Regions from separate parts of the Mesorhizobium sp. W050 genome, predicted to be linked through region 3. Evidence: predicted binding sites of a transcription regulator. Region 3 holds the regulator's gene; each other region holds the start of a gene.
The links. The regulator LexA, encoded in region 3, represses DNA repair genes until DNA is damaged. The targets are predictions, from matches to a motif close to TGTTCNNNNTGTGTTCNG.

Region 1 (10,531 bases), 1.4 Mb from region 3:
GCGCGTGATGGTCGATGCCGACCAGGCCGATCAGGCGCGGCGCATCTTGAAAGACGCCGGCATCGAGAACGAAATCCGCCAGACATAATGGCTGAAGCGAGCGGGCTTACCAGCGATACGCCGGCCCACACGGTGGATGCCTTCCATCGCGGCCGCTTCTGGCTGGTCCAGCCCAGGACAGGGCATCGCGCCGGGATGGATGCCATGATGCTGGCGGCAGCAGTTTCATCCGGCTTTTCTGGACGCCTCGCCGATTTCGGCGCCGGCGCCGGTGCGGCGGGTCTCGCCGTGCTGTCGCGCTGCCCAGAGGCGCAGGTCGTGCTCGTCGAACGGTCGACCGAGATGGCAGGCTTCGCCACAACCACGCTCGCCCATCCCGGCAATGCGCATCTCGGCAATCGCGCCTCGGTGCTGACCGCCGACGTCACGCTGTCGGGCCGGGCGCGGACGCAAGCCGGCCTTGCCGACAATTCCTTCGATTTCGTCATCATGAACCCGCCCTTCAACGCGGCGCAAGACCGCGCCACGCCCGATCCGCTGCGGCGGCAGGCGCATGTCATGGACGACGGGCTGTTCGAAAGCTGGATCCGGAGTGCGGCTGCCGTCGCCAAGCCGCGCGGGGGCCTGGCCGTCATTGCGCGGCCGGAACAGCTTGGCGACCTCCTCTATGCGCTGTCGGGCCGCTTCGGCGACGCCGAGATGCTGGCCGTGCATCCGCGCCCGGAAGCAGCCGCAATCCGCATTGTCGTCAGGGCAGCGCTCGGCGCGCGCGGCAAGCTGTCGATCCGCCCGCCTTTGATGCTGCATGGGCAAACGGGCGACGGCCCGTCGGAACGAACCGAGATGATCAACAACGGACTGGCGTCGCTGTTTGGCGATTGATTTGGGCCCGTCAGTGTCGTTGCCGCAAAACCGGCACACAGTTGGCTGAGATGGATTGCAGCATTGCCGTTGACCGGCAAATCCCTACATGCGTTGAAGCCATTTGGAGACAGCCACCTCGTGAAACGCCTTTTCAACCGCCTGCTGCCGAAATCCTGGCGATCCAGCGTCGTCACCATTCCCGTCATCAGGCTGCATGGCACCATCATGGCCGGCGGCGGCCCGTTCCGGCCGAGCCTGTCCTTGGCGTCCACCGCCGCCCTCATCGAAAAGGCGTTCCTGTTCGATGCGCCCGCCGTCGCCATTTCGATCAATTCGCCTGGCGGCTCGCCGGTGCAGTCGCGGCTGATCTTCAAGCGCATCCGTGATCTCGCGGTCGAGAAGAACAAGAAGGTGCTGGTCTTCGTCGAGGATGTGGCGGCCTCGGGCGGCTACATGATCGCGGCCGCCGGTGACGAGATCTTTGCCGATCCGTCCTCCATCGTCGGTTCGATCGGCGTCGTCTCGGCCTCGTTCGGCTTTCCCGAACTGATGAAGAAGATCGGTGTCGAGCGCCGTGTCCACACCGCCGGCCAGAACAAGGCGGTGCTCGACCCGTTCAAGCCGGAGAAGAGGGAAGACGTCGAGCGCCTGAAGGCGCTGCAGCTGGAAGTGCACGAGACCTTCATCGACCTGGTCAGGGAACGCCGTGGCACCAAGCTGAAGGACGATCCGGACCTGTTCACCGGCCTGTTCTGGACTGGCAAGAAAGGGCTGGAGCTTGGCCTCGTCGACGCGTTGAGCGACATGCGCACGGTATTGAAAACCCGCTTCGGTGCGAAAACCCAGCTCAGGCTGGTCACCGCGCCGCGTGGCCTGTTTGGCCGCATCGGCCTGTTCGGCTCGAACTTTTCAGCGCCCGATATTGCCGCCGCCGCCGCAAGCGGCGTGATCGATGCGGCGGAAGAGCGCGCATTGTGGGCGCGCTTCGGGCTTTGAAAAAGCGGGGAAAGCGTCTAGCATAAGCGCTTGACAGTCTGCCTTGCCGCCTTGCGAGGGAGGAGCTTTGAAATGCCACAGATCATTTTCTTCGCAGTTGTCGGCGCCGCCGCTTATTTCGGCTACCGCACCTTCGTCCGCGAGGCCGAACGTGTGACCGCCAAGGTGCGGCGCACCGAAAAGCAGGCAGCCAACGGCACCAACGGCACGCTGGTCCAGGATCCCAAGACCGGCGAATACCGCCTGGCCAAGGACTGAGCATCATCCCGTCAGCAGCCGACAGTTTGGATGCCGCAGCCCGGACGTGGCTTGCGCCCGCCAAGATAAATCTGGCGCTGCACGTCACCGGCAGGCGCGCCGACGGGTATCATCTGCTCGAGAGCCTGGTCGTTTTCACCCGCTTCGGCGACAGGGTCGAGATCGAGCCTGCCGACGCCGACCGGTTCTCCGTATCGGGCCGTTACGCGACTTCCGTGCCGATCGACGACAGCAATCTGGTGGTGAAGGCGCGCGAGGCGCTGCGCAGGCAGGCCGGCCAGCAGAGCACGCCGCCGGTTGCCATCCGGCTGGAAAAGAACCTGCCGGTCGCCTCGGGCGTCGGCGGCGGCTCGAGCGACGCGGCGGCGGTATTGCAGGGTCTTGTGCGGACCTGGGGGCTCGACATCGGCGAGGCCGAACTGAGCCGGATCGGTCTCACGCTCGGCGCCGACGTGCCGATGTGTCTTGCGGCAAAACCGCTGGTTGCGCGTGGCGTCGGCGACGAGCTGTCGCTGGTGCCGGATTTTCCGGCGCTCGCTTTGGTGCTGGTCAATCCCGGCGTCGCCGTCTCGACGCCTGATGTGTTCAACGCACTTGAGAAACGCGACAATGAGGGATTGCCGCCGCTGCCGCGTGCATTTGACTTCCACAGCGTCCGCAACTGGCTGGAGATCACCCGCAACGATCTCGAATCGGCGGCGCAGGCGATCCAGCCGCCCATCGGCCGAGCGGTTTCCCTGCTGAACCGGGCCGGATCGGGATTTTCGCGCATGTCGGGCTCCGGCGCCACATGCTTCGGGCTGTTCGAGACCGGCAATGTCGCCAAGCGCGCCGCCGCCGAGATTCGCAGCCGCGAACCGGAGTGGTTTGTCGCCGCGACACGAAGCATCGCTTCGGAGGGGGCCGATGGCCAAAATTGACGAGAGCCGCCCGTTCATCCCGGTGCGCATCGCGGTGCTGACGGTGTCCGATACGCGCAGCCTTGCCGACGACAAATCAGGGCGGACGCTGGCCGATCGCATCGTCGAGGCCGGCCATGTCCTGGCCGCGCGCGACATCGTCACTGACGACCGGGAGAAAATCCGCGACAAAGTGCTGGGCTGGTCGCGCGACAAGGACATCGATGTCGTCATCACCACCGGCGGCACCGGTTTTACCGGCCGCGACGTGACGCCGGAGGCGCTGGAGCCGATCTTCGAGAAGCGCATGGATGGCTTTTCCGAAGTGTTCCACCGCATTTCCTACGACAAGATCGGCACCTCGACAGTGCAGAGCCGGGCGACGGGCGGCGTCGTCAACGCCACCTTCGTCTTCGTGCTGCCGGGCTCGCCCGGCGCCTGCAAGGACGCCTGGGACGGCATCCTGAAACCGCAGCTCGACTACCGCCACATGCCCTGCAACTTCGTCGAGATCATGCCGCGCCTGGACGAGCATTTGCGGCGCGGCAAGGCCGCCTCGTAAACCAAGGCAAAGTGCCGGCCAAGTGCTGCCTTGTCAGGCAGAATGGCGGCTGCGCCTGCGAAAGGATCATTTCCTGAAGGCCGCCAGGCGGGTAATCTGCCACTAGGTCCTTGAGGCGGAAAGATGCCATGACTGCGTATCGCGGCGGCTGCCATTGCGGCAACATCCACCTGACATTCGAAACCGGAATCGAGCCGTCCGAGATGGAGATCCGCGCCTGCCAATGCGCCTTCTGCGTCCGGCATGGCTCACGCGCCGCCGCCGATCCGCGGGGGCGATTGATCGTCGCGGTCGAGGACGAGGCCCGGCTGCACCGATACCGGTTCGGATTGCGCACCGCCGATTATCTCATCTGCCGGGACTGCGGCGTCTATGTCGCTGCTGTGACCACCGACGGCGAACCGAGAGCGATCGTCATCGTCAATGCGCTGGATGACCGGCCGCGGTTCAACCGCGAGCCGGTCCCGATGGACTATGATGCCGAGAACAAAGAGGGTCGCATTGCCCGGCGGCAAGCGCGCTGGATGCCGGTCGAGATCCGCTCCGGCCTCAGCGGATGACCGGTTCGCCGTGGAAGCGGCGGCGCGAGGGCGGCGAGACGCCGAAGCCGACCTCCATCATCAGCCGTGGCGTGGTGGACGGCACAGTGCCCATGTGGAAGCCGAACGGGTCCTCGACGAAGCCGAGGCCGGCCTCACCGGTCAGCGTGACCGGGCTGTCGTCGCCATAGACCTTGAGCACGTCTTGCGCCGGATGGCCGACCAGCAGCGTCAACTGGTGCTTGAGGCTGCGCCTGTTGTGGCTGCCTTTGACATAGACATGCGGGCCGGTGCCGGCATCGCAGGGCTTGAGATAGAAGAAGAATTTCAGCATCCGCCAGTCGTCGAGATCGAAATGATATTTGCCGAGCGAGGCAAGGTTCTTGTCGGCGTCGGAAGCCTCGCCGGTCGGAAAACTCCACCAGACACGCGTGGTGATCAGCTTTGCCTGCCCGCCCAGATAGTGCTGGGCGATGTCGAGCAGCAGCGGCTCGTTCTGGATGGCGAGTGCCGCCTTGCAGCCGAGGATGCGCTCGAAATAGTGTCCGCTGAGCAAAGAGCGGCCGAACCGCTTCTCGGCTTCTGCGTGTTCTCCGGGCATGAATTCGAGCCGGCGGTCGAAATTGCCGAAGCACGGCGTGCTCTGAGCAAAGCTGGCGATCTCTTCGTGCATTGCCTGCGGAAGGACCAGTCCGGAGAACAGGCCATCGGTGCGCAGCGCCGCGACGATCGACTTGAGGTCGACGCCCCTGAACATCGTCGCTCCGGCACTCTGCGCGGGGCGCGCGGCTTTGGCGCCAAGCCAGTGCAGCTTGCGCGCCGGCATGGTGCGGGCAAGCACGAACATCGGCAGCCATGCGGGATTTTCGCGCAGGTCGGACAGATAGGTCGGGATACGCACCGCAATGCGGCGGAGCAGGCTGCCGTTGCGGGCAATGGCTTCCAGACTGGGGGCGCCGGATTTGTCAGGGGACGAAAGGTTCATCGGGGTCCTCAGATATGAACGGGCAGCAACGACGACGCGGCGCTTGCTTACCGCTCCGGCACTACCCAAACCCCGATATCCCGCATCAACGGAATGCTAATCCCGCGTCAGCTTTTGTGCAATGCACAATAGGTTTTTGCGGCGAAAAAGAGGGATGGTGCTGCGACCGTGCCAATGCGGATGAGACGCCGACGCTGCCCCTCATCCGCCCTTCGGGCACCCTTCTCCCTGGGAACGGGAAAAGGGAGAAACATCACTTCTTCGGCGCCATCCAGATTTCGGCGTCGAGCCGCCTGGTGGCGAGACCGCGCGCAAGGGCTTCGGCGCTATGCGCGTTCTTCGACAGGGCAGCGGCCTGGCGCTTGCTGATGACCAGCCCTTCGGCCAGCGCCCGGTTGCCCGAAAACACCCGTGACAGGAACGGCGTGCGGCTGCCGCGCGCACGGCAAAAGCGCGCCGGCATGGTTTGCCGCGCCGTGTGAGCGACAACGTCGTCGATCCAGCCCTCCGCCAGCCTTGCGCCGGGTTCCAGAAACAGCAGCCAGTCACCCTTCGCCTGCCTGATTCCCGCGGCAATGCCGCCGGCCACGAAGTGGCAGCCGGCATGATCGGCAACCCGATGCGTCTGGTCGGTCGAGCCGGTGTCGCAGACGATGACATCGCGCACCACGCCCTCGACCGCGCCGCCGATCAACGAGGCGAGCGTGCGGGCAAGGCCTTCTTCGTCATCCCGGGTTTCGATGAGAACGCTGAGCATTTTTAGCCGAATAGCGGAAAGCCCGGCGCAGCGCCAGTTTTGCATGGCCCAACGAAAAAGTTCTTGCTTTGTTCTCATCAGCGAAATAGGATTATTTTCATGAACAGAGCGATTCGACAGCCAGCCGACAGTCCTTGGGAAAGGGCCAAAATGGAACATATCGTGCGTGCGGACATTGCTGCTTTCGGAGCAGGGCGAGCCGAGATGGCCAATGCGATGATCGAACAGAGCGGCATGCGCGTCCGTCCGGATCGCAACCGCGGCCGTTCCGCCGGCATCAACCCGTCCGGCCGGTTCGAGCCGGTCAGCAGGCATGTGTTCGACGACGGCTGGAATTCGCTGGAGGAATTGCCGCCGTTCAAGACCGAAGTGCAGGTCGAGAAGCCGCGCACCATCATCACCCGCAACGAATCGCCCGACATTTCCTTCGACCGCTCGATCAACCCCTATCGCGGCTGCGAGCATGGCTGCGTCTATTGTTTCGCCCGGCCGACGCATTCCTTCATGGGCCTGTCGCCGGGGCTGGATTTCGAAGCGAAGCTGTTTGCCAAGCCGGATGCGGCGCGGCTGCTCGACAAGGAACTATCGAAGGATGGCTATCAGCCGCGCACCATCGCCATCGGCACCAACACCGATCCCTACCAGCCGATCGAGAAACAATACCGGATCATGCGCGAGATCCTCGAAGTGCTGGAGGCCCGCGGCCATCCGGTCGGCATCGTCACCAAATCCCATCTGGTGACGCGCGACATCGACATCTTGTCGCGCATGGCCGAACGGGGCTTGGCCAAGGTGGCGCTGTCGGTGACAACGATGGACCGCATGCTGGCGCGCACCATGGAGCCACGCGCGTCGACGCCGACCAAGCGCCTTGAGGCGATCCGGCAGCTTTCCGATGCCGGCATCCCGGCCTCTGTCATGGTGGCGCCGATCATTCCCGGCCTGACCGACCAGGAGATGGAGCGCATCCTCGATTCGGCACGCGCCGCAGGCGCCCGCGAGGCCGGCTATGTCATCCTGCGCCTGCCGCTCGAGGTGGCGCCGATCTTCAAAGACTGGCTGCTGCGCCATTATCCCGACCGCTACCGGCACGTGATGTCGCTGATCCGTTCGATGCGCGACGGCAAGGACTATGATTCGGAATGGGGCAAGCGGATGAAAGGCGCCGGCCCCTATGCCTGGCAGATCGGCCGGCGCTTCGAGATCACGGCCAAGCGGCTCGGCCTCAACGCCGAGCGGCGCACGCTCCGAACCGACCAGTTTGTCGCCGCCGCCAAGGCGACCGAGCAGCTGATGCTGCTCTGAGAGTAGCGCCTGCCCTGCCCTCGTGGTTGGCAGGCGACCCAAGAATCCCGTCCGGCCTGTCCCCCGGCCTGCAGACGGTGCCCTCCCGGTCTTGCCCCACTCGACCCTGGAGGGACTTGCGGAGAATCGGAGCCGATGCGAACCTCGCCGCAACATGGCTCGCGCACGTTCCGATTCTCCGCTTCTTTTCGAAATCGTCGAAAAGCCCGATTTCTCCTTCGAGACGAAGGCGATGGCCGAAGGCCTGTGGCCGGTGGCAGGCATGGACGAGGCCGGCCGCGGTCCGCTGGCGGGGCCGGTGGTGGCGGCGGCCGTGATCCTCGATCCCGCCAACATTCCCGACGGGCTCGACGATTCCAAACGGCTCAACCATTTGCAGCGCGAGGCGCTGTTCCTGAAAATCCTGGGGTCAGCGCTCGGCGTGTCGATGGCCTCGGTCAGCGCCGAAGGCATTGACGGCAGCAACATCCTCAAGGCCAGCCTGGAAGCCATGCGGCGCGCCCTTGCCGGCCTGCCGATCCAGGCGAAGCTGGCGCTGGCCGATGGCCGCGATGTGCCGCCGGGCCTCCTCTGCGAAGGCCGCGCGCTGATCAAGGGCGACCAGCGCTCGCAATCGATCGCCGCCGCCTCGATCGTCGCCAAGGTGATGCGCGACCGCATGATGTGCGGCTGCGGCAGCCATCACGAGCGCTACGGGTTCGAGGTCCATATGGGCTACGCCACCGTGCGGCACCGCACCGCGATCGAAGCGCATGGGCCGGTGGCAAGGCTGCACCGGGCATCATTCGCGCCGTTCAGGCTGGGTGGGGTTGAGGTGGTGGAGGAAGAAGGGTTTGTCGGGTTGGACAGCTAAATCTCCCCCCTTGAGGGGAGATGGCCGGCAGGCCAGAGGGGGTCACCGCGCGTCAAGCGCCAGCCCTTCTTCGCAGCAGAATGCGTCGCGCCCGGTCGAACCGACCCCTGCCGCCTTTGGCGACATCTCCCCCTTGTGGGTCCCACACGGGGGGGAGATTGTCCGCGCTCAACAAAAAAGCCGCCAGGTTGCCCGGGCGGCTTGATGTCAGCGAGTTAACCCCGCTCAGTTCAGCCTGGCCTTCACGTCCTGCAGCGCGGACTTGAACAGGTCGGCGCCGGCCTTGGCGTCGATCTTGCCGGCAAGCAGCGTGCGGGCCGCCTCGACAGCGATGTCGACGGCGCTGGCGCGCACTTCGGCGACGGCTTCGCGCTCGGCCTGGCCGATCTTCTGCTCGGCAAGCGCGGTGCGGCGGGTGACATAGTCTTCGGTCTTCTTGTGCGCCTCGGCGGCAAGCATGTCGGCTTCGCGCTTGGCGGCAGCGACGATGGCTGCGGCCTCCTGCTCGGCTTCCTTGCGCTTCTTCTGGTATTGGCCGAGCAGTTGCTGGGCCTCTTCGCGCAACCGGCGGGCTTCCGCAAGCTCGTCGCTGATCTTGGTCGCGCGGGCGTCGAGCGACTTGGCGATCAGGCCCGGCACCTTGATGTAAACGGCAACGCCGAGGAAAATGACGAGGGCAACCGTTGCCCAGAGCGTTGCGAGAGATGTGGCGTCCATAATGTGCTCCTCACCGGGCCACGGATTTGACCGCAGCCAAGATCTCGGCCTTGCTGGTCTTGCCGCCGACAAGCGCATCGACGATGGCTGAAGCGGTGTCCTCGGCAATCGTGCCGACTTCCTTCATGGCGTTGGCCTTGATGGAAGCAATGCTGGCCTCGGCCTCGCCGAGCTTCTTGTCGAGGGCGGCCTCGACCTTCTTGCGGGCAGCCTCGGCTTCAGCCTTGGCAGCGTCGTTGGCCTGCTGCCCGATCGCGTTGGCCTTGGCCTTGGCTTCCGCCAGTTCCTGCTCGTAAGCGGCAACGGCGGCGTCGGCCTCGCCCTTCAGCCTGGCGGCCTGGTCGAGGTCCTGCGTGATGCGATCGCTGCGGACGTCGATGATGCCGCCAAGGCGCGGCATCACCACCTTCTTCAGGAACAAATAGAACAGCCCGAACGTGATCGCCAGCCACAGAAGCTGGGACGGAAACGTCGCCGGATCGAATGGCGGGAACGTGCCGTGCGCCTCGGCAGGCACGCCGGTGCCGGAATGCGTGTCGCCTTCCGTACCGGTATGGGCGCCTTCAGCGGCGGGTGCGGACTCTTGCGCAAACGCAGATGTCACGAACATGGACTATCCCCTGATATCAGGCATGGCCGCAGGAATGCGGCCAGCCAATTCTTCCCAATGCTCGTCCGACCAATAATTGGCCGAACAGGGGCTCAGCCGAACAGGGCGAGAAGCGCGATGAGAAGCGAGAAAATGCCCAGAGCTTCGGTCACGGCGAAGCCGAAAATCAGGCGGCCGAACTGGCCATCGGCGGCCGACGGATTGCGCAGGGCGCCCGCCAGGTAGCTGCCGAAGATGTTGCCGAGGCCAATGCCCGCGCCGCCCATGCCCAGGCAAGCGATACCGGCGCCGATGTACTTTGCTGCTTCTGCGTCCATTTTAAACTCCTTTGGATCTGTAATTCGTTGCAATTCCATCCGGCGAAAGATGCCGGAAATTCTAGGTCAGTGCCCGGGATGCAGGGCGTCGTTCAGATACATGCAGGTCAGCACCGCAAAGACGTAGGCCTGCAGGAAAGCGACCAGCAATTCCAGCGCGGTCAGCGCGACTGCCATGGCCAGCGGCAACACCGAACCGGCAACGCCGACGGCGCCGAGCGCGCTCAGGCTGACGACGAAGCCCGAAAACACCTTCAGTGTGATGTGGCCGGCCAGCATGTTGGCGAACAGACGAACCGAGAGGCTGACCGGGCGCGACACGAAGGAGATCACTTCGATCAGCACCACCAGTGGCAGCAGGAACACCGGAACGCCATGCGGCACGAAGAGCTTGAGGAAACCCAGACCGTGCTTCGTGAAGCCGTAGACAACGACGGTTCCGATCACCAGGGCTGCGAGGCCGAAGGTGACGATGATGTGGCTGGTGACGGTGAAGAAGTACGGGAAAAGGCCAAGCAGGTTGGCGACCAGTACGAACATGAACAACGAGAACACGAAGGGGAAGAACTTCATGCCCTGCGTTCCGGCGGCGTCGCGCAGCATGTTGGAGACGAACTCGTAGCCCATTTCCGAAACCGACTGCAGGCGCCCGGGAACAAGGCTGCGGCTCGAGGTCGAGAGGTACAGAAACGCCGATGCGACGAGCACGGTCGCGACCATGAACAGGGACGAATTGGTGAAGGACAGGTCATAGCCTCCGATGTTGATCGGAATCAGCTTGACGATATGGAACTGGTGGATCGGATCGACCTTGTCAGCAGCCATTTACATCCCCGTCAAAGCCGCGAACGGCCTTAAGTGTCCTTGTG
Region 2 (10,531 bases), 2.9 Mb from region 3:
TCGGCTGCGCCGGGCGCATCATCTCGATGGCCGAGAGCGGCGACGGCCGCTATCTGGTTTCGCTGCAGGGCGTCTGCCGTTTCCGCATCACCAGCGAATTGCCGGTGAAGACGCCTTTCCGGCAATGCAAGCTGGCGCCGTTCCTCACCGATCTTGCCGAAGACCAGGCGGCAAGCGAGGTCGACCGGCCGGCGCTGTTGAAAGCGTTTCGCGCTTATCTGCAGGCCAACGATCTCGAAGCCGATTGGGAAAGCGTCAGCCGCGCCGAGAACACCATGCTGGTCAATGCGCTGTCGATGATGGCGCCCTACGGACCGGCCGAGAAACAGGCGCTGCTGGAGGCGCCCGACCTGAAAGCCCGCGCGGAGACGCTGATCGCCATCACCGAAATGGCGCTGGCGCGCGAGAATGAGGACTTTGGCTCCAGCCTGCAATAAGGGCTGAGCCGATGGCTGAAGGGGGATCCAATGGCTGCGGATGGGCGTGACGGCAAGTCGGTCAATGTCGATCCAAAATTGCTGGAGCTGCTGGCCTGCCCGCTGACCAAGGGGCCGCTGGCCTGGGACCCGGTGCGCGGCGAGTTGATCTCGCGGATCGCCAAGCTCGCTTATCCCGTGCGCGACGGCATCCCGATCATGCTGCCCTCGGAGGCGCGGACGATTTCGGCGGAAGACGTGCTGTCGCCGCCGCGATTGGGTGGGCCGGGCTGAGGGACCAGGGGTGGTTCAAACGGACCTCAGCCTAAGAAGCCATTCTGTTGGCGATCCTTCGCGCCCCCCTCTGCCCTTGCCGGCATTAATGTCATGGGCTCCCGACCGCCCTGCACTTGCCCTACTGAAAATTCCGCCCCTTGGGCATGACCCTTTCAGCTTTGTCCGAGAGGGTGGCAATGTCGGGCCGGGCAGCCGGCGTCATCTCTTCCAGCAGCACCGTCAGCCACGGTGTCAAATCCTCGATCTTTTCGGCGACGATGTGGATGACGTCGGATTCCGACTGCAGCTTGCCGGTGACCTTGACGAAGCGCGCGCCCATGACGATGGGCCGGAAACGGGTAAAGGTCCGCTCCCAGAAAATGACGTTGGCGACGGCCTTGTCGTCTTCTAGCGTCAGGAAGATCGCATTGCCCTTGCCGGGCCGCTGCCGCACCAGCACCAGGCCGGCGACCGAGACCCGCCTGCCGTCGCGCACCGAGCCGAGATTGGCATTGGGAATGACGCCGGCGCGGTCGAGCCGCTCGCGCAGAAAGGCGACCGGATGCGCCTTCAGCGACAGGCCGAGCGCGCGGTAGTCGTGGATGACGTGCTCGCCGAGCGGCATTGTCGGCAGTTTTGTCTCGGGCTCGAGTTCGCGCAGCCGGATCGCCGGCTGGTCGAACAGCGGCAGCCGTTCGGCGGCGCTCTTGCCATCCAGCGCGCGCACCGCCCACAAGGCTTCACGACGATCGAGGCCGAGTGAGCGGAAGGCGTCAGCCTGCGCCAGTCTTTCGATTTCGCCGACATCGAGGCCCGAGCGCAGCCAGACATCCCTGACGCTTGTATAGCCGGCGCCGCGCCGCGCGGTGAAAGCTTCCATACGCTTCTCGGCCAAGCCCTTGATCTGACGGAAGCCAAGCCGGACGGCGTACCGGGTCTTGATGACACCGCGCATTTCGGCATGGCGCGCCAGGATGCGGCCCGGATCGAATTGGGCTTTCTCCAGGGTGCAGTCCCAGTCGGAAAAATTGACGTCGACGTCGCGGATGTCGACGCCATGGTCGCGCGCGTCGCGCACCAGCTGGGCCGGCTGGTAAAACCCCATCGGCTGCGAATTCAGGATCGCGGCGCAGAACACGTCGGGATAAAAGGTTTTGAACCAGCAGGAGGCATAGACGAGCAAAGCGAAGGAGGCGGCGTGGCTTTCGGGAAAGCCGTATTCGCCGAAGCCTTCGATCTGCTTGAAGCAGCGCTCGGCGAAGTCCTTGGTGTATCCCTTGCCGACCATGCCGTCGATCATGCGCTGGCGGTAATTGCCGATGGTGCCGGTGCGCTTGAAGGTGGCCATGGCGCGGCGTAGTTCGTCGGCTTCGCCGGGTTTGAAACCACCGGCGACGATTGCAATATTCATCGCCTGTTCCTGAAACAGCGGCACGCCGAGTGTCTTCTTGAGAATAGCCTCCAGCTCTGGCTTTTGATATTCAGCCGCTTCCTTGCCCTGCCGACGGCGCAGATAGGGGTGCACCATGTCGCCCTGGATCGGGCCGGGCCGCACGATCGCCACCTCGATGACCAGGTCGTAGAATTCGCGCGGGCTTAGACGCGGCAGCATCGACATCTGCGCGCGCGATTCGATCTGGAAGACGCCGAGCGTGTCGGCGCGGCAGATCATGTCGTACACGTTGTTCTCTTCCGGCGGCAGGGTGGCCAGCACATAGGGTCGGCCGTAATCATCCCGGGCCTTCGGATAATGGTCGGTGAGCAAGGTGAAGGCGCGCTTCAGGCAGGTCAGCATGCCAAGCGCTAGAATATCCACCTTCAGGATCTTCACCGCGTCGAGATCGTCCTTATCCCACTCGACCATCTTGCGCGCCTCCATCGCCGTCTTGACGATGGGGACGATCTCGTCGAGCCGGTCGCGGGTAATGACGAAGCCGCCGACATGCTGCGACAGATGCCGGGGAAAGCCCATGATCTCGTTGGCGTGGGCGATCACATGCCTGGTCGAGGTCTCGTTGCGGTCGAGGCCGCCGGCATGGGCCTCCTTCTCGCCGAGCTCCGAGGTCGACCAGCCCCAGATCGAACTGGAGAGCGCACTGCGGACATCGTCCGACAGGCCCATGGCCTTGGCCACCTCGCGCAGCGCCGAGCGGCCGCGATAGCTGATGACGGCGGCCGCCAGCGCGGTGCGCTTGGCGCTGTATTTGGAGTAGATGTACTGGATCACCTCCTCACGCCGCTCATGCTCGAAGTCGACGTCGATGTCGGGCGGCTCGTTGCGTTCCTCGGAAATGAAGCGCTCGAACAACGTGTCGATGCGCTCGGGGCCGACCTCGGTGATGCCGATGCAGTAGCAGACGATCGAGTTGGCGGCCGAGCCTCTGCCCTGGCACAGAATGCCCTCATTGCGGGCGAACTGGACGATGTCGTAAACGGTCAGGAAATAGCGCGCATAATTCAGACGCTCGATCAGAGCGAGCTCCTCACTGATGCGCTGCAAGACGGAAGCGGGGACGCCCGCCGGATAGCGCGTGGCGGCCCCCTCCCTGGCCAGACGCTCTAGCTCGGCCTGCGGCCCAAGCCCTGATTGCGTCGGCTCGTCGGGATAATTGTACTGGAGGTCGCTGAGCGAGAAGGTCAGTTCGCCGGCAAAGCGCAGCGTCTCGGCCAGCGCCCGTGGATGGGGGCGGAAGAGACGGGCCATTTCCAGCGGCGGCTTCAGATGGCGCTCGGCGTTGGCCGTCAGCTCCACCCCGACCTCGGCGACCGGCAAATTGAGGCGGATGGCGGTGAGCACATCTTGCAGCGAGCGGCGCTCGGCGCTGTGATAAAGCACGTCGTTGGTCGCCATCAGCGGCACGCCGACGATGTCCGCCATGCCCGCCGCCTGCTCGATGCGGAAACGGTCATTGCCGCGATAATCCGGCGCCATGCCTAGCCGCAAATTAGCGCCGAAACGGTCTTTCAGTTGACGGACCAATGCCAGGGGATCGTCGGCATTCGCCGAGAGATCCGGCAGCACCGCCAGCGACAGCAGGTCGCCCCATTCGAGCAGGTCGCTGCGCTGGAGAAGGGTCGCGCCCTTCTCGTTTTCATCGCGCAAATTGGCTTGCGTCAGCATGCGGCAGAGATGGCCCCAGCCCTTGCGGTTCTGCGGATAGGCGAGAATGTCCGGCGTGCCGTCGCCGAACACCAGGCGGCAACCGGGGTGATAGGCGAGCTTCTCGACCTTGGCCTGCTGCCAGGCGCGCACGACGCCGGCCACCGTGTTGCGGTCTGCCAGTCCGATCGAGGAAAAGCCGAGGAATTTGGCCGCCACCACCAGCTCCTCCGGCTTGGAGGCGCCGCGCAGGAAGGAGAAGTTCGACTGGATGCCGAATTCCGCATAGGGGATGACGGTCAGCGCGTTCATGCGAAGACCCCATGCATGAACCAGCGCGGCGGCACCTGCGGGTTGCCATAGAGGCCTTGCCGGTAGAGCCAGTAGCGGCGGCCGTCGGCATCCTCGATCCGGAAATAGTCACGCGTCGATGTGAGCGGATCGCTTGACGTTTCACGCCACCATTCCGGCGCGATGCGTTCCGGCCCCTCGGCGCGCGCGACCCGGTAGAGCGCGCGGCGCCAGCGGAAATTCATCGGCGGACCCTCAGGCATTTCGGTGGCCGGCACCTCGATCGGCTCGGGCGAACGGAACAGCCGGATCGGCCGTTCCGGCGGGAAGATGGTTGCGCGCGGCGCGTCTTTCGAGCCCGGCTTCCTGAGCGGTGTTTTGCGTTGTGGCGCTTCCGAGAACGGGATGGTGGCGATGGCGCGCTCCGGCAGATGGCTCTCGAGGGCGACCGGTTTCAGCACCGCACTGTCGCCGAGCCTGGCGCGGATGCGGTCGGCAAAGAGTGCCATGTCGGCGCCGTCATCCTCGGCCTCGCCGGTCAAATCGGCCTGCTGCATGTCGAAGCCGGCGGCCGCCAGCACCGAAAGCCGAACCAGGTCGAAGCCGTAGCCGGCATCGATGTCCTGTTCGAGCGCGGCCAGCCGCTCATGGAACAGGCGCTGGATCAGCTTCGGTTCGCGCAGCGGACGCGAGGTGCCGACAGCGATGCGGCTGACGGCGCCGTCGACGCGAAACAACAGCAGCGCCAGCATCCTTGCGCCCTCGCCGCGGCGTTCGAGATCGGCCTTCAGCGTCACCGCCAGCAAGAGCACCAGCCGTTCGATCTCGGCGGTCAGCACGACCGGCTCGGCCAGGTGGCGTTCGACCGAAAGCGAGGCCACCGGCAGGCGCGGCGATACCGCCTCGTCGAGGCGGCCGAGCGCCTGGTCAAGACGCAACAGCAAGGTCGCGCCGAAACGGCGGGCGAGCGGCGCTCGCGGCGCTGCCATGACCGCGCCGGCGGTGCGCAGACCGACGCTTTCCAGGCTGGCGCGGATATCGGCCTCGATGCGCAGTGCGGCCAGCGGCAAGGGGGCGAGCAGCGCTTCCTCCTCGCCGGAGACAACGATGCGGTCGCCGCAAAAGCGCGCTGCCGCCCAGGCTGCACCCGGCGTCGCGGCCAACCCGGCGCGGACATCGAAACCCTGCTGGAAAAACCGCGCAAGGATGTCGTCCAGCATGGCGCGCTCGCCGCCGAACAGGTGGGTACAGCCGGTGACGTCGAGATAAAGCCCGTCGACGCCGTCAAGCGCCACCAGCGGCGTATAGCGGTCGCACCAGTCGGCGAGGCCTTCGAGCAGCCGGCGGTCGGCCTCCGGATCGGCCTCGACAATGTCGATCGAGGGATGCATGGCACGGGCGTCGGCAATGCCCATGCCAGGCTTCAGATGCAGCGCCTCAGCCCGCTCGTCGAGGGCCGATATGCGCTGGGCGTTGCGGTCGCGATGGCTGATCACGAGCGGGAAATGATCCGAAGGCCGGGAACGCCACGACCGTCCCAGGCGCTGGCGCAGGATCCGTTCGGCCGCCAGATGCGGGAACCACAGCGACAGAATTCTCTGGCCGTTTTTCGCGGGGCTTTCTTTCTTCGAATGCGTGTTCATCGGGGTTCCACTCCAGTGTGAATTGTCCAGGCAGAGCGGTGCGGCTCTTGCCGATGCTGACGGTGAAGGCAGGGTGGCCGATCGACCCGGCAAGCGGCCCGGCGATCGTCCGGCGCGATGTCGCTGGTGCAGCCGACACGATGAGGCGCACCGGGGCGGCGGTCGGCTCGGCTTCGCCGGCCTGGCGCAGCAGGAATACCGGCCGGCCGGCGTTTTGGGCGCGCGCGTGCAGCCGGCGCGTCGCGGTGAGGTCGAGCCGCTGCGGGCTGCCACGGATTTCGAGGATGATTGCGGCGAGCGCCGTCATCTTGGCGGCCTCCTCGGCTACCCACAGCGCATCGGTGAGTTTCGGCGCCTCGGAAAACAGCAACTGCTCCGGTGCGATACCGAACATGCCCTGCAATCCCCTGGCATAGGGAAAGCCGGCCTCGCGAAAAATCTCCGACGTGCCGATCCACAGCACGGGCAAGGGCTGGCCCTTGAGGATCAGGCTGACAAGCGACAGCACAAAGCCTGCGACGGCCCCGGCATTGCGGGTCTCAAGGCCATGGATTTCGCTCAAGGCAGCTTTCGGAAGGCCGCCGCTGAGGGCCGCATCGAGGCGTTCGATGCCGGTGGCCAGGAAAGCATCCGGCGAAGCTGCGGCAAGCCCGCGCCGGATGATGGTAACATCGGAATCGGGTTCAGGCGCGGCGTGGAGACAGCCCTCAGCACGCGCACGAGGTCGCTCGCCGGCCGGCACGGCCAGGCGCTCGGGCAGCGTTCCCTCGATCTTCGCGATCTGGCGGCGCAGGGCAAAAACAGTCTCCCGCGCCACGGCTGATGTCGCCATGACGGTCAATTTCTCTCATAATTGTTCCTGTTATGTTCCTATAGATTCCAGAGGGTGCCGAAAGAGTCAAGCGGAGTCAGAAGGAATTTATTCCTTGATCAAAGGTGGCGAGGCCAACCTTGGACTTTGGTCGCAGCCATTCGGCGCAAAGAAACAGTCATCGGCCAGGTACCCGTCCATTTGCCGAGTCCGGAGGGAAAGCCTATATGCCGGGATCAAAGGACAAAGCATGGCCCGCATCTACAAGACCCGCACCTGGCACGATGAACTCTCGCCCTCGATCGAGGAGATGGAGTTTCTGGCGCTGGAGGCGTACGCGCATCTGCCCGACGATTTCCGCAAGCTGACCGGCGAGATCGTCATCATGATCGCCGAATTCCCGACCGACGAGATCATGGACGATCTGTCGCTGGAGACGCCGTTCGATCTGCTTGGCCTGTTCGAGGGCCGCGGCATCGCCGAGCGCTGGAACCCGCAGACCGGCGAAGGCCCGAACCGCATCACCCTCTACCGCCGCGCCATCCTCGACTACTGGGCCGAGAACGAAGAGACGCTGGGCGACATCGTCACCCACGTGCTGATCCACGAGATCGGCCACCATTTCGGCCTGTCGGATGATGATATGGAGAAAATCGAAGAGGCGGCGGAGTGAGGCTGCGCCGATATTCAGGTGAAGCCGGCCTGCGAACGGCAGCTTCCTGCGCTTCCGGTGCTCGCGTACTTTAAGTACGCTCCGCTCCGGTTCTCGGAAACCACTGTTCTCGGCTCGGCCTGACCTGAATCTCGACACAGCCTGCGTCCGTGCCTGGCAAAGCCTACCAGTCGCTCAGCTTGGTATCCGGCCCGTATTCCTGGCCGTCGATATCCTTCACCACCGCCTGGCCGCAGCGCATCGATTTGGTCTTCTTGTCATAGGCGTAGGTCGGCGAGCCGTACAAATGCCAGCCCTTGTTCAGCGCCGCGGTTACCTTGTGACAGAAGGTGGAATCATCGGGGGCGGACAGAAAGCGGTAGAGTCTCATGGGTCAGGTCCTGTCGTAAGTTCTGTCTTGTAGGGCGGGGTATTCCGAAGCCGGCTTAGGCAATCATGCGCCGATGGCGGCGGCCTTCGCCAGCAATTTCTCGGCCTGCGCCAGATGCAGCCGCTCGACCATCCTGCCGTTCAGAGCAATCACGCCCTTGCCGGCATTTTCCGGCAAGGCGAAGGCATCCTTCACCGCATGCGCCTCGGCGAGAGCTTCGGGCGCGGGCGCAAAGGCGCGGTTGGTGGTTTCGATCTGGGCGGGGTGGATCAGCGTCTTGCCATCGAACCCCATGGCAGCGGCTTCCGTGCATTCGCGCGCAAACGCGTCGAGGTCGCGAAAATCGTTGGAGACGCCGTCGAGCATGTCGATGCTGCCGGCCCGCGCCGCCAGCACCATCTGCATCAGCCAGGGCACAAGATAGCGGCGGTCGGGCGTCGCCAGAATGCCGGTTTCCTTGACCAGATCGTTCGTTCCGGCAACGAAACAAACTAAGCGCGAGGCCGGGTCGCGGCCGAGTTCGGCGATGGCGCCGATGTTGAGCATCGCCTTGGGCGTCTCGATCATCGCCCAGAGCTTGACGCTGTCGGGGGCAAAATTATCGTCGAGCACGTCGCCGACTTCCAGAATGTCGCGCGGCGTGGCGACTTTGGACAACAGGATGCCGTCGGGCTCCAATTTTGCCGCGGCGAGCAGGTCTTCAGTGCCCCATTCGCTGGACAGCGCGTTGACGCGCACGATCATCTCGCAACGCCGCCCATGGTGATTGGCAACTGGCCGGCTGGCGAAGATGCCGGCCAGTTTGTCCCGCGCCGCAATCTTGTCGGCGGGCGCGACGGCGTCTTCGAGGTCGATGATCACGGCGTCGCAGGCCAGCGTCGCGATCTTGGCCAGCGCCTTGTCGTTGGAGGCCGGGACGTAAAGCACCGAGCGGCGCGGGCAGTAGAGTTCGCTTGTCATCGCCGATCTATGCCGCGTGGGGGCGGGTGAGGCAAGAGTGCGGACGACCGGTTCCTGATATCGAGCCAACCGCGAAAGCTTGCGCTTGCCCCGCCCGTCCCGCAGCAGTTGCGGAAGGGGGCCTTTCCTCTCCCCCGTCGATCGGGGGAGAGGTGTCGAGCGAAGCTCGACGGGGGTCGACCCTTGGGCGCAAGGCGAGCAATGCGCTCAGTGCCCTTCCGATGTCCGTTCGCGGCGATTGCCAGGTGGTTCCCCCACTCCGTCTCGGCTTCGCCGAGCCACCTCTCCCCCTCCGGAGGGAGAGGAAAGGAGCCTGGCTGGGACAGCGCCAACGTCCGGAAAGATGGCGGGCAGCGCCCCGGCCGTAAGCGCAGGTCCTGCACGAAAACTGCACATCCCTGCGGAAAACCTCCTCCGCTCCGCCCCGCCGTTTCCATGCGAGCCCGCGACAAGGCGGCATGCAACAGCGAAACCGTTGGTCCTTGCCCTATCGCCTGCGCAGCGAAAGCTGGTGGTTGGTGGATCCGCCCCGGACGGAGGCCCGCCCTTACCTGGAAGCGAGCCTGCTCCCTTTTATCCGCCCACCGGCCGAGCGGACCAAGCCCGTCAGGAAAATCCGCGCATGACATCGTTTGCAAGCTTTTCCAGCCGCTTCGGCATCGCCGTCCTGCTCGTCGCCCTGGCGGATTTTTTCTTCTATGGCCAGCCCGCCGGGATCACTGTCCTGCTGTTTGCCATCCTGATCGCCGGCGCGGTGGTCGCTGTGCATCCTGCCGCGCTGAATTCCACCCGACCCTGGCTCAAGCTGGCCGCTTTGTTCGTCGCGCTGCTGCCGCTGGCCGAGAACGTCAGCCCGCTGTCGGTGGCGATAGCTGTCGTGGCGCTGGTGGTGTTTGCGCTGTCCCTGTCCGGGCGGCTGCGGCACGGCATCGCCCGCATTGCCGGCCAGGTCGCGCTGTTCCTGCTGGCGGCGCCGCTGCGCCTTATCCGTGACTTTTTCCAATGGCGCCGCACGGTGCGCCGGCTTGGCGGCCGCCGCATCCGCCTGGCGTCCATCATCGTCTGGGTGATGCCGGTGACGCTGGGCGCGGTGTTCCTGCTTTTGTTCGGCACCGCCAACCCGGTTATCGAATACTGGCTGTCGCTGATCGACCTGATGAAGCTGCTCGATCTCATCCAGCTGGCGCGGATCGTCTTCTGGCTGCTCGTGCTCGCCGGCGTCTGGGCTTTCCTGCGGCCTCGCCTGCCGCGTTTCCTGCGCCGCCTTCCACCTTTGACGCCGCCTGCAGCCGTGGCCGCACCGGCCGCGACTAAACCAGCGACAACGATCGAGGCCGTCGTCTTCGGCAAGGCCGCGATCCTGCGCGCGCTGATCGTCTTCAACGCCTTGTTTGCGCTGCAGACCGGGCTCGACGCAGCCTATCTCTGGGGTGGGGTCGCCCTGCCGGACGGGTTGAGCTATGCCGCCTATGCCCATCGCGGCGCCTATCCGCTGATCGCCACGGCGCTGCTGGCCGCCGGCTTCGTGCTGGCGGCGCTGCGGCCGGGCAGCGAAACCTCAGGCGATCCGCTGATCCGCCGGCTGGTCTATGCCTGGGTGGCGCAGAACATCGTGCTGGTCATCTCGTCGATTCTCAGGCTCGATCTCTATATCGGCGTCTATGCACTGACCTACTGGCGCATCGCCGCCTTCGTCTGGATGGGGTTGGTGGCGTCAGGGCTTGCACTGATCATTGCCCGCATCGCGCTTGGAAAATCCAACGAATGGCTGCTCTCCGCCAATCTTCTGACGCTATCGGCGACGCTTTATGCCTGCTGCTTCATCAACTTCGCCGCAACGATCGCCAATTTCAATATCGACCATTCCCTTGAAATGACCGGCGACGGCACGCCTATCGATACCGAATATCTGCGCTCGCTCGGCGCTGCCGCCATGCCGGCGCTGGACCGCCTCTACATGCACCAATTCGGAAACCAAACCACCTATCTGG
Region 3 (10,531 bases):
CGCTGTCTTCGGCCCATGACGAGATGCTGTTCATCATCCAGCATCAGACATCGGAATTGTGGATGAAGCTCGCTTTGCACGAGATCGGCGCCGCGATCCGCTCAATCCGCGCCGACCGCCTCGAACCGAGCTTCAAGATGCTGTCTCGCGTCGCGCGCATCTTCGAGCAGCTCAACAATGCCTGGGACGTGCTGCGCACGATGACGCCAAGCGAATACACCGAGTTTCGCGACGCGCTCGGCCAATCCTCGGGCTTCCAGTCGTGGCAGTACCGCGCTATCGAGTTCATGGCCGGCAACCGCAACCTTGCCATGCTCGGGCCGCACAAGCACCGGCCCGACCTTGCGGACAGGCTGGAAGCCATCCTGGCCACGCCGTCGCTCTATGACGAGGCGCTTCTGCTTTTGGCGCGCAATGGCTTCGACATCGGCGCCGACGCCAGTCGCACGGACTGGCGCGAGACGCGCGTCGAGAACGAAGAAGTGCTGGCTGCCTGGCAAACCGTCTACCGCGACCCGCAGCGCTACTGGATGCTCTACGAACTGGCCGAGAAGCTGGTCGACTTCGAGGATTATTTCCGCCGCTGGCGCTTCAACCACGTCACCACGGTCGAGCGCATCATCGGCTTGAAGCGCGGCACGGGCGGCACCTCAGGCGCCTCCTATCTGAAGAAGATGCTGGAGGTCGTGCTGTTTCCGGAGCTCTGGACGGTCCGCACCCGGCTCTAGTAGTTCCTCAGGTGACCGCGGTCTTCACCGCGAAGCGGGCGTCCTGCCAGGCGCCGGTGCGCAGAATATCCTCCAGCGCTTCGACCGCCTGCCAGACATCGCCATAACCGACATAGAGCGGCGTGAAGCCGAAACGGATGGTCGACGGCGCCCGGAAATCGCCGATCACGCCGCGCTCGATCAGCGCCCGCATCACCTGATAGCCATGCGGATGGAGGAACGACACCTGGCTGCCGCGCTGGCTGCCGTCGCGCGGGCTTTCGAGTTCAAGGCCGTAGGCGCCGCATCTGGCTTCGACGAGCTGGATAAACAGGTCGGTCAGTGCGATGCTTTTTCTGCGCACCGCCGCCATGTCGACGTCGTTCCAGATATCGAGCGCGCCCTTGAGCGCCCGCATCGACAGCACCGGCTGCGTTCCGCACAGGAAGCGGCGGATCCCGCTGCCGACGGCAAAGCCCTGCTCGAAGGCAAAGGGCCGCGCATGGCCCCACCAGCCGCTGAGCGGCTGCCTGATATCACCATGGTGGCGCTCGGCCGCGTAGATGAAGGCCGGCGAGCCCGGGCCGCCATTGAGGTATTTGTAGGTGCAGCCGACAGCGAAATCGGCATTGGCACGGTCGAGTTCGACCGGCAAGGCGCCGGCGGTGTGGCAGAGGTCCCAGATGATCAGCGCGCCAGCGTCATGTGCCTTGCGCGTCAGCGCCGCCATGTCGCGCAACTGGCCGGATTTGTAGTTTACGTGGTTGACCAGGATGACGGCAACGCTGTCGTCGATCAGCTCCTCGATTGCGGCCGCGTCGACGCCCTCCAGCCGCAGCCGCGTTCCCGGCCGGGTCGAGGCGACGCCTTCGGCCATGTAGAGGTCGGTCGGGAAACTGTCGCCCTCGGCAACGATGGCCGACCGAGCCGGCCGCATGCCGAGCGCGGCGTGCAGCAGCTTGTAGATGTTGATCGAGGTTGTGTCGCAGACCACCGTCTGCCCGTCAGCCGCGCCGATCAGTCGTCCGAGCTGATCTCCCAGTTCCACCGGCATGTTGAACCAGCCAGCCGTGTTCCAGGCGCGAATGAGGTCCTGCGCCCATTCCTGCGTGGCGGCCTGCTGCAGTTCGCTGAAGACGACCGCTGACGCGGCACCCAGCGAATTGCCGTCGAGATAAATCACGCCTTGCGGCAAGACAAAGCGTTCACGCATGGAGCGCAGCGGATCGGCGGCATCCATTGCTTCGATTGTAGCGAGATCGGGTGTCGTGCTCATGATCCGGCGCCCTTCCATGGACAAACGCGCGCGGCGGAGCCTGCCGCCCAAACATGCCGGCGATCTTGAGTGGTCGCCCTTGAACTGTCAAATATTATATATAATTCACCCGTTGAAAGGCTTTGATATATAATGATCCGCCGAGCGTTTATGTCTGATGGATCACGATGCTGGATGACGAGCAGACCTCGAAGACGGAAGCAGCCTATCGCCTGCTCAGGCGCGATATTCTTGCGACCCGGCTGGCGCCTGCCGCGCCGTTGAAGCTGAGCACGCTGCGCAACACCTACGGCATCGGCTGGACGCCGTTGCGCGAGGCGCTGTCGCGGCTGGAGGCGGAACGGCTTGTGACCGCCATCAGCAACCGCGGGTTTGCGGTCGCTCCCGTCTCTCGGGCGGAGCTCGAGGATTTGGCGCGTGCGCGGCTGGTGGTCGAACTGCCCCTGCTGGTGGAATCGATCGAGAAGGGCGACCGTGAGTGGGAAGACGCGGTCGTTGCCGCCCACTATCGTCTCTCACGGTGCGGGTCTGTTCTCGACGATCCATCGGATGATGCGGTCGACGCGTGGTACGAAAAACACGATGCCTTCCATGCGGCGCTGCTCAGTGCCGCGACATCCAGCTGGCTGCTGCGCTTCAATGCAACGATTTCCGACCAATTGCATCGCCATCACCGCTTTCTGGGTCTGGCCCCGACGCTGCGCGCCGCCGCCGGCCGCACGGATGGACACCGGAAGGCCGTGGCGGCCCTGCGCGACGCCGTGGCGATCGAACACCATACCGCCCTGATGGAAGCGGCCCTCGATCGCGACGTCGAACGTGCGAAAACTCTGATGACCGCTCACATCGGCTACACGCTGCAGGTCTATGCCCAGAGCGAACCCGGCGCGGATGCTGCGCAGCCCCGTCCGAAAAGGAAGCGGCGATCATAGCCGACGACGCAGGGCACTTTGTCTTCGTTTCACCCCGTTGCCGGCCAACGACTACGAGCGCCGCTCGCGGTGCCGAACGTTACGCTGAACAAAACGTCAACACATTCATTAAACTTTAAAAGGTTGCGGAACACAACTGGAACAGATAGTGTTTGTTCTGGGTTTGTTTTTTCTGATTCTGGTTTCAGAACCCTTGGGGGCCGCGATGCTGACGCGCAAACAACATGAGCTTCTGATGTTCATCCATGAACGCCTGAAGGAGAGCGGAATCCCGCCGTCCTTCGACGAGATGAAGGAAGCGCTCGACCTCGCCTCCAAGTCCGGCATCCACCGACTGATCACGGCGCTTGAGGAGCGCGGTTTCATTCGCCGGCTGCCGAACCGGGCGCGCGCGCTGGAAGTGCTGCGGCTACCCGACTCGATCGCACCAGGCCTCAACGCGGCGAGGAAGTTTTCGCCGAGCGTCATTCAGGGCAGTCTTGGTCAAGCCGGGCAAGGGCAAGGCGGCCAGGGACAAGGCGGGATGGGCCAAGGCGGTCTCGGCCGCCAGATCAAGCCGGTCTCGCCGTCGCGTTCGATGTCTGCCGGCAATGACGATGCCGTTTCCTCGATTTCAATCCCGGTGATGGGACGCATCGCCGCCGGCGTGCCGATCGACGCCATCCAGCATCAGACCCATTCGATCTCGGTGCCGCCCGACATGATCATGGGCGGCGAACACTACGCGCTCGAGGTCAAGGGCGATTCGATGATCGAAGCCGGCATTTTCGACGGCGATACGGTCATCATCCGCAATGCCGACACTGCCAGCCCCGGCGAGATCGTGGTGGCGTTGGTCGACGACGAGGAAGCGACCCTGAAACGCTTCCGCCGCAAGGGCGCCTCGATCGCGCTGGAAGCCGCAAACCCGGCCTACGAAACCCGCATCTTCGGCCCCGACAGGGTCAAGGTGCAGGGCAAGCTGGTCGGGCTGATCAGGCGTTACTGAGCCGGCTTAGGTTTGTACTTTTCACGCTGCTTGTAGGGCGGCAGGCCTCGGGCTTCGCGTGAGAAGCGGCGCTGCTCGTGCCAGGGGCGATACGGCTTGTCGACGGCGAAGCGGATGGTTGGCGCTGCAGCTGCCGATTGCGGATCGAAGAAGACGGCGGCGCTGCCGTCGCGGGCCAGCTGTTTCTTCGTCACGACCAGCACCAGCGGGTCGCGGCACGGATTGTAGGCGGTGGCGTCATCGATGACGATCAGGCTCGCGAAGGCACAGGCCGGCCGCGCCGTCTTGCGGTCTTTCGCAAGCGCTACAATGGCTCCGGAAGGGTGCCGGGCGATACAGAGATCGCCGGTGCAATAGAAGGGCGAGCCGGGCGGCAGATCGAGCGGATCGAGATCGAACCGCGTATCTGTTGACTCGAAAATCTCAGGTGGGATAATGGTTTCGGCCCGCAGCGCCCGTTTCCAATTGTCCGTGGTGAATTCGTTGGAGCGTTCGCGGTTGAGGGCGAGTTCGCCGCCACCGATCGGCATGGCCACCAGATGCGCATCCTCGGATATGAGCACGTCGGGCGTAAGCACCTGCGGCACCGTCAACAGGCCGGCCAGCGCGAAAGGCACGGCCGCCAGCCTGAGCCAGGTGGTGGCCATGGTGGCGATGACGAGGGCGACCGCCACCAACAGCACCGAGCGGATGGAGATCAGCCCGACGGCGTCGACCGGCGAGCGCTCGGAAATCCAGGCCGATATAGCGATCATCGCCATCAGACCCTTGCCCATCACATAGAGGAACGGCCCGTCGGCGCCGAACGGCATCGCCAGTGCGCTGAGCACGGCAAAAGGCATGACGATCAACGAAACAATCGGCATCACGGCCAGATTGGCGATCAGGCTGAGCGGCGACACACGCTGAAAATGCCAGATGGCGAACAGCAAGGTTGCACTGCCGGCGATGATCGAGGTCATGGCGAGGCCGCCCATGGCCAGCGCGAATTTTCGCGACAGGAAGCCGACGAAGGAGCGCTTTGCCGGCGGCGTTCTCACCTTGTCGGCGCGGTAATCGGCCCAGCCGGCATAGGCGCCGACAAGGGCGGCGGTGGCGGCAAACGACATCTGGAAGCTGGGACCGACCACCTCGTGCGGCGACACCAGGATGACGGCGATGGCGGAGATCGCCAGATTGCGCATGGTGAGTGCGGCGCGATCAAACAGCACGGCGACAAGCATGACCGCCAGCATGATGAAGCTGCGCTCGGCGGCAACCACGACGCCTGAAATGACGAGATAGGCGGCGATGGAGACGAGTGCTGCCACTGCTGCATATTTCTTGACTGGGCGGCGCGAAGAGAAATCGGGAAACAGCGCAAAGGCGCCACGCAGCAACGCCATGATGGTGCCGGCAACCAGCGCCATGTGCAGGCCGGAGATGGAGATGATGTGGTAGATGCCGGTGCGCCGCATCGCTTCGTTGACCTCGTCCGGGATGCCGGCGCGCACCCCGACAATCAACGCCGCGGCAATCTCGCCTTCGGCGCCGCCGATTTTGCCCCTGATATGGTCGGCAATGTTTTCGCGCGCGTTCTCGATTGCCGAGGAGAGCCGCGCGGTCAGCGGCGGCGGTCCCTGCGTAGCAATGGTTTTCGGATTGCCGAGAAAGAAGCCGCTGCCGCCGATACCGGTGAAATAGCTGTCGAAGGAGAAATCGTAGCTCTCCGGCCGCACCGGACCGGTCGGCGGCAACAGCCTGGCATAGCCGGTGATCAGGGAGCCGGCGGTCATATCGGCGGGAACGGTCCGCGCCGAGAGCCTGACCCGCTCCGGGGCGTAGCGCAGCTCGGGGTAAGCGGTCGAAACCACATCGAGCGTCAGCCTGATGCGGCCGCTTTCCATCTGTTCGAGACTGACGACGCGGCCGGTCAGCCGTGTCTGGATCTCGGAGCCGAGCATCTGCGTTCCGGCGCGCCAGGTCTCGACCTTGGCGGCGACGACGCCGAGCGCGCACAGCATCGCGGCCATGCAGAACAGATGCGTCCTCGGCCGCGATCGCGTGGCGACAGCGCAACATGTCGCCAGCACCACAATGGCGATTGGCTGCGCAAAGCCCGACTCGCCGGCCAGCGAGAAATAAATGATGACGCCGGCCGCCAGGAAAACCGGCACCAGCAGGAAGGCGACGCCCCGGTCGAGCTCCGTGTTGGCGGCCACGGCAAGGCTGCGGCGGAGCGCGGGCCATGACGGACGGCGAAGCCGTCTGCGCAGACGGGCGATAGATCCGGGCGCTGTGACTTGCGCCGGCAACGCGTGACCGGGCAGCGCAGGCGCGACGCCGGGATGCGGCTCAGGCAGCGCGAGGGGCAGCGGCTCGGCATAGGGACTATCGGCAAACAGCGAGCGTTCGCTGACGCTTGCCTCGGCGCCTTCGCCTTCCTTCGTGCCCCGGCCACGTCCAGCCATCGGGTCTGCCCCTTGCGCCCCAGACCCCTATGCTACATGAACGCGCAAAGCGCGAAAGTCCGCGTGATCACGTCCACCGCGCCGGAATCGACCATCACCTGGCAAGGACGCTCAATCCTCAATCATATCCTGGCCCTCCGCTCTCAGGCGAGCAAGCCCATCGTGCATTGCCTTCAATTGTTCCGGTGTATGACCCTGCCATTCACCGAGTTCACCCAGGATGAGCAACGGATCACGGGAGCGGTAGGATTTCGTCGGATTACCGGGAAATTTTTTGTCGGTCAGGTTAGGGTCATCCATAAAAAACTCCGTCGGCTTTACGATGTAAATCCTTTGACGACCGTCACCCGTTGCAAGCTCTGCTCCCCAGATGGCGGCTTCCAGTGTCTGGGTGAAATAGATCCATGACAGTGGTTTACCTCTGAAATTGGAAGGGTGGCCGACGCTCAGCAGATCCCCGGGTTTCAAATCCGCCCGGGTACCATGGTAGAACGGATCACCCTCCGTATGGTCGGCGTTTTCGGTCATCGGTAGTCCTTCTTTCAATCATGCCTCCTTCGTGGCGAGACCGGCCTGCACACAGTTGCGGTGTTCACGATAATGATTGCAGAAAGGTCAATATGCGTGACCAAGCCAACGCTGTCACGGCGGCGTTGTAGTCGGGCAGTGCCGCATCCGTGAAGAAATGTCCGCTCGTCAGAGGGGGCTACCACCGTCGCAGCGATGTTCCAGGCACTGTGACGGACGCTGCAGCCGAATGAAACCCAGACATTGACGCTGCTGCCAAATGAGGTTGCGCGGAGGTGCGAACAGATTTTGTGCTACAAGGCTCCGGCGCCTGTTGACGCAACCGATAATTGCCGACGTGCCCCGGCCTCGTCCAGCCATCGGGTCTGCCCCTTGCGCCCCAGACCTCCTATGCTACATGAACGCGCAAGCGCGAAAGTCCGCGCGATCACGCCCCGCTTTCCAAGCTTCCCGAGAGTTCCATGTCCGACACGGTCGTCACCCGTTTTGCCCCCTCGCCCACCGGCTATCTGCATATCGGCGGCGCGCGCACGGCGCTGTTCAACTGGCTGTACGCCAAGCACACCGGCGGCACGATGGTGCTGCGCATCGAGGACACCGACCGCGAACGCTTCAACGAGGCGGCGACACAGGCCATTCTGGATGGGCTGACCTGGCTCGGCCTTTCCTGGGACGGTGAGGCCATATCGCAGTTCGAGCGCGCGCCGCGCCACCGTGAGGTGGCCGAGGAGCTGGTGCGCCTGGGCAAGGCCTATTACAGCTACGAGACGCCTGCCGAGCTCGAGGCGATGCGCGAGGCCGCACGCGCCAAGGGCCTGCCGCCTCGCTACAACGGCCAGTGGCGCGATCGTGCCCCCTCGGAGGCGCCTCCCGGCGTCAAGGGCGCCATCCGCATCAAGGCGCCGACCGAGGGCGAAACCGTGGTGCACGACCGTGTGCAGGGCGAGGTGCGCTTCCCCAACAAGGACCTCGACGATTTCATCATACTGCGCTCGGACGGCAATCCGACCTACATGCATGCCGTCGTCGTCGACGACCATGACATGGGCGTCACCCACATCATCCGTGGCGACGACCATCTGACCAACGCCGCGCGCCAGACGGTGATCTACAACGCGATGGGCTGGGACGTCCCGTCGATGTCGCATATCCCGCTGATCCACGGCGCCGACGGCGCCAAGCTGTCGAAGCGGCACGGCGCACTCGGCGTCGAGGCTTATCGCGCCATGGGCTATCTGCCCGAGGCGCTGCTCAATTATCTGGCACGGCTCGGCTGGAGCCATGGCGACGACGAGATCATGTCGATCAAGGACATGATTTCGTGGTTCGACATCGGCGATGTCAACAAGGGTGCGGCGCGCTTCGACTTCGCCAAGCTCGAGTCGATCAACGGCGCGCATATGCGCAAGATGGCCGATGCCGAGCTGTTCGACATTTTCGTCGCCACTCTGCCATACCTCGAAGGCGGACCGGCTATCGCCGCCCGTCTCGACGATGCCAGGAAGGCGCAGCTGCTGGCCGCCTTGCCGGGCCTGAAAGAGCGCGCCAAGACGCTGGTGGAACTGGCCGATGGCGCGGCCTTCCTGTTCGTCGAGCGGCCGCTGCCGATCGACGAGAAGGCGGCAGCACTGCTCAATGCCGACGCGCGCGCGATCCTGCGCGGCGCACATGCCGCTTTGCAGACTGTTTCGGGCGATTGGTCGGCTGCCGCGGCTGAAGCCGCGGTGCGCGAGTTCGCGACGGCAGGCGGCCACAAGCTCGGCGCCGTGGCCCAACCGCTCCGGGCGGCCCTTACCGGCCGCAGCACCTCGCCCGGCGTGTTCGACGTGCTCGCCGTGCTTGGCCGCGAGGAAAGCCTGGCGCGGATTGCGGATCAAATCGATTAGGAGCGAACTGGCCCAAGAAGATTGGCATTGAAAGGCGGGTTTCGCAGTGCAACATTAGGCCTTGGCCCAATCTGGCACGCACCTCCCAAAATGCGGTGGCGAGTTCGCGCATTCCGGTGATTTCGACGTGTCGTTTGCAGGAATTGCCTTGCCGGCATGAGGAACATGAAGGAGTTTGAGAATGAGCGAAGCTGCGACAAGACTGGAAACCGGCAGCAAGACGACGCACCCGTCGACTGCCACGCTCGAACTGGCCGGCAAGACGCATGAATTCAAGGTGCGAAGCGGCTCGGTCGGGCCCGACGTCATCGACATCGGTGCGCTCTACAACACCACCGGCGCCTTCACCTACGATCCCGGCTTCACCTCGACGGCGAGCTGCGAGTCGGCGATAACCTTCATCGACGGCGATGCCGGCATCCTGCTTCACCGCGGCTACCCCATCGACCAGCTGGCCGAGCATGGCGACTTCCTCGAAGTCTGCTACCTCCTGCTCTACGGCGAACTGCCGACCAAGGCGCAGAAGGACGATTTCGACTACCGGGTAACGCGCCACACCATGGTGCACGAGCAGATGTCGCGCTTCTTCACCGGCTTTCGCCGCGACGCGCATCCGATGGCTGTGATGTGCGGTGTGGTCGGCGCGCTGTCGGCCTTCTATCACGACTCCACCGACATTTCGGACCCATACCAGCGCATGGTCGCCTCGATGCGGCTGATCGCCAAGATGCCGACGATTGCGGCCATGGCCTACAAATACCATATCGGCCAGCCCTTCATTTACCCGAAGAACGAGCTGAACTTCGCCGCCAACTTCCTGCACATGTGCTTTGCGGTGCCGTGCGAGGAATACAAGATCAATCCGGTGCTGGCGCGCGCCATGGAGCGCATCTTCATCCTGCATGCCGACCACGAACAGAACGCCTCGACCTCGACGGTGCGGCTTGCCGGCTCGTCGGGCGCCAATCCGTTCGCCTGTATCGCCGCCGGCATCGCCTGCCTGTGGGGCCCGGCGCATGGCGGCGCCAACGAAGCGGCGCTCAACATGCTGGGCGAGATCGGCCACGTCGACCACATCCCGGAATTCATCGCCCGCGCCAAGGACAAGAACGATCCGTTCCGGCTGATGGGCTTCGGCCATCGCGTCTATAAGAACTACGATCCTCGCGCGAAAATCATGCAGAAGACGGCGCATGAGGTGCTGGGCGAACTCGGCATCAAGGACGATCCGCTGCTCGACATCGCCATGGAGCTGGAAAAGATCGCGCTGACCGATTCCTACTTCATCGAGAAGAAGCTCTATCCGAACGTCGATTTCTATTCCGGCATCACGCTGAAGGCGCTGGGCTTCCCCACCACCATGTTCACCGTACTGTTCGCGGTCGCCCGCACCGTCGGCTGGATCGCGCAGTGGAAGGAAATGATCGAGGATCCCCACCAGAAGATCGGCCGTCCGCGCCAGCTCTACACCGGCGCGCCGGAACGCGACTACGTGCCGATTGCGAAAAGGTGAAAGAGAGTGAATGGTGAATGGTAAGTAGTGAATAGCAGGTAGTAAGTAGCAGCTTGATTATAGGCGAGAGCGCGTTAATCCTATTCACTATTCACTATTCACTATTCACTATTCACTATTCACTATTCACTATTCACTATTCACTACGGCCTATTCGCTCTCCCGATGTGGCGAAGAACGACATCGGCGGCGATGTCGCCGGAGGGCCTGTCGGTGGCCATGCGTCTGGCAACCTCGCCAAAGCCGTCCTT

Region 1: the regulator LexA is predicted to act here: its motif matches at 5,919-5,936, upstream of ACYG9Y_RS18745 (PA0069 family radical SAM protein).
Region 2: the regulator LexA is predicted to act here: its motif matches at 6,581-6,598, upstream of ACYG9Y_RS25755 (ImuA family protein).

Annotation. Positions count from the first base shown of each region.
Region 1 is NZ_JBTTIH010000001.1:3,820,001-3,830,531, forward strand. It holds gene ACYG9Y_RS18700 (putative signal transducing protein) at 1-88, shown strand, start outside; gene ACYG9Y_RS18705 (tRNA1(Val) (adenine(37)-N6)-methyltransferase) at 88-882, shown strand; gene ACYG9Y_RS18710 (S49 family peptidase) at 1,003-1,860, shown strand; gene ACYG9Y_RS18715 (membrane protein) at 1,933-2,118, shown strand; gene ACYG9Y_RS18720 (4-(cytidine 5'-diphospho)-2-C-methyl-D-erythritol kinase) at 2,145-3,038, shown strand; gene moaB (molybdenum cofactor biosynthesis protein B) at 3,025-3,579, shown strand; gene ACYG9Y_RS18730 (GFA family protein) at 3,708-4,139, shown strand; gene ACYG9Y_RS18735 (hypothetical protein) at 4,129-5,103, opposite strand; gene ACYG9Y_RS18740 (glycosyltransferase) at 5,357-5,860, opposite strand; gene ACYG9Y_RS18745 (PA0069 family radical SAM protein) at 6,011-7,165, shown strand; gene ACYG9Y_RS18750 (ribonuclease HII) at 7,320-8,018, shown strand; gene ACYG9Y_RS18755 (F0F1 ATP synthase subunit B) at 8,244-8,735, opposite strand; gene ACYG9Y_RS18760 (F0F1 ATP synthase subunit B) at 8,746-9,345, opposite strand; gene ACYG9Y_RS18765 (F0F1 ATP synthase subunit C) at 9,438-9,662, opposite strand; gene ACYG9Y_RS18770 (F0F1 ATP synthase subunit A) at 9,729-10,487, opposite strand.
Region 2 is NZ_JBTTIH010000001.1:5,333,088-5,343,618, forward strand. It holds gene ACYG9Y_RS25735 (LON peptidase substrate-binding domain-containing protein) at 1-437, shown strand, start outside; gene ACYG9Y_RS25740 (Trm112 family protein) at 468-710, shown strand; gene ACYG9Y_RS25745 (error-prone DNA polymerase) at 832-4,104, opposite strand; gene ACYG9Y_RS25750 (DUF6504 family protein) at 4,101-5,579, opposite strand; gene ACYG9Y_RS25755 (ImuA family protein) at 5,521-6,558, opposite strand; gene ACYG9Y_RS25760 (metallopeptidase family protein) at 6,788-7,210, shown strand; gene ACYG9Y_RS25765 (DUF1737 domain-containing protein) at 7,374-7,580, opposite strand; gene ACYG9Y_RS25770 (HpcH/HpaI aldolase/citrate lyase family protein) at 7,644-8,540, opposite strand; gene ACYG9Y_RS25775 (DUF4153 domain-containing protein) at 9,163-10,531, shown strand, end outside.
Region 3 is NZ_JBTTIH010000001.1:2,422,246-2,432,776, forward strand. It holds gene kynA (tryptophan 2,3-dioxygenase) at 1-728, shown strand, start outside; gene kynU (kynureninase) at 736-1,983, opposite strand; gene ACYG9Y_RS11695 (GntR family transcriptional regulator) at 2,151-2,915, shown strand; gene lexA (transcriptional repressor LexA) at 3,121-3,903, shown strand; gene ACYG9Y_RS11705 (ComEC/Rec2 family competence protein) at 3,897-6,353, opposite strand; gene arr (NAD(+)--rifampin ADP-ribosyltransferase) at 6,465-6,881, opposite strand; gene gltX (glutamate--tRNA ligase) at 7,343-8,767, shown strand; gene gltA (citrate synthase) at 8,949-10,280, shown strand; gene lpxB (lipid-A-disaccharide synthase) at 10,424-10,531, opposite strand, start outside.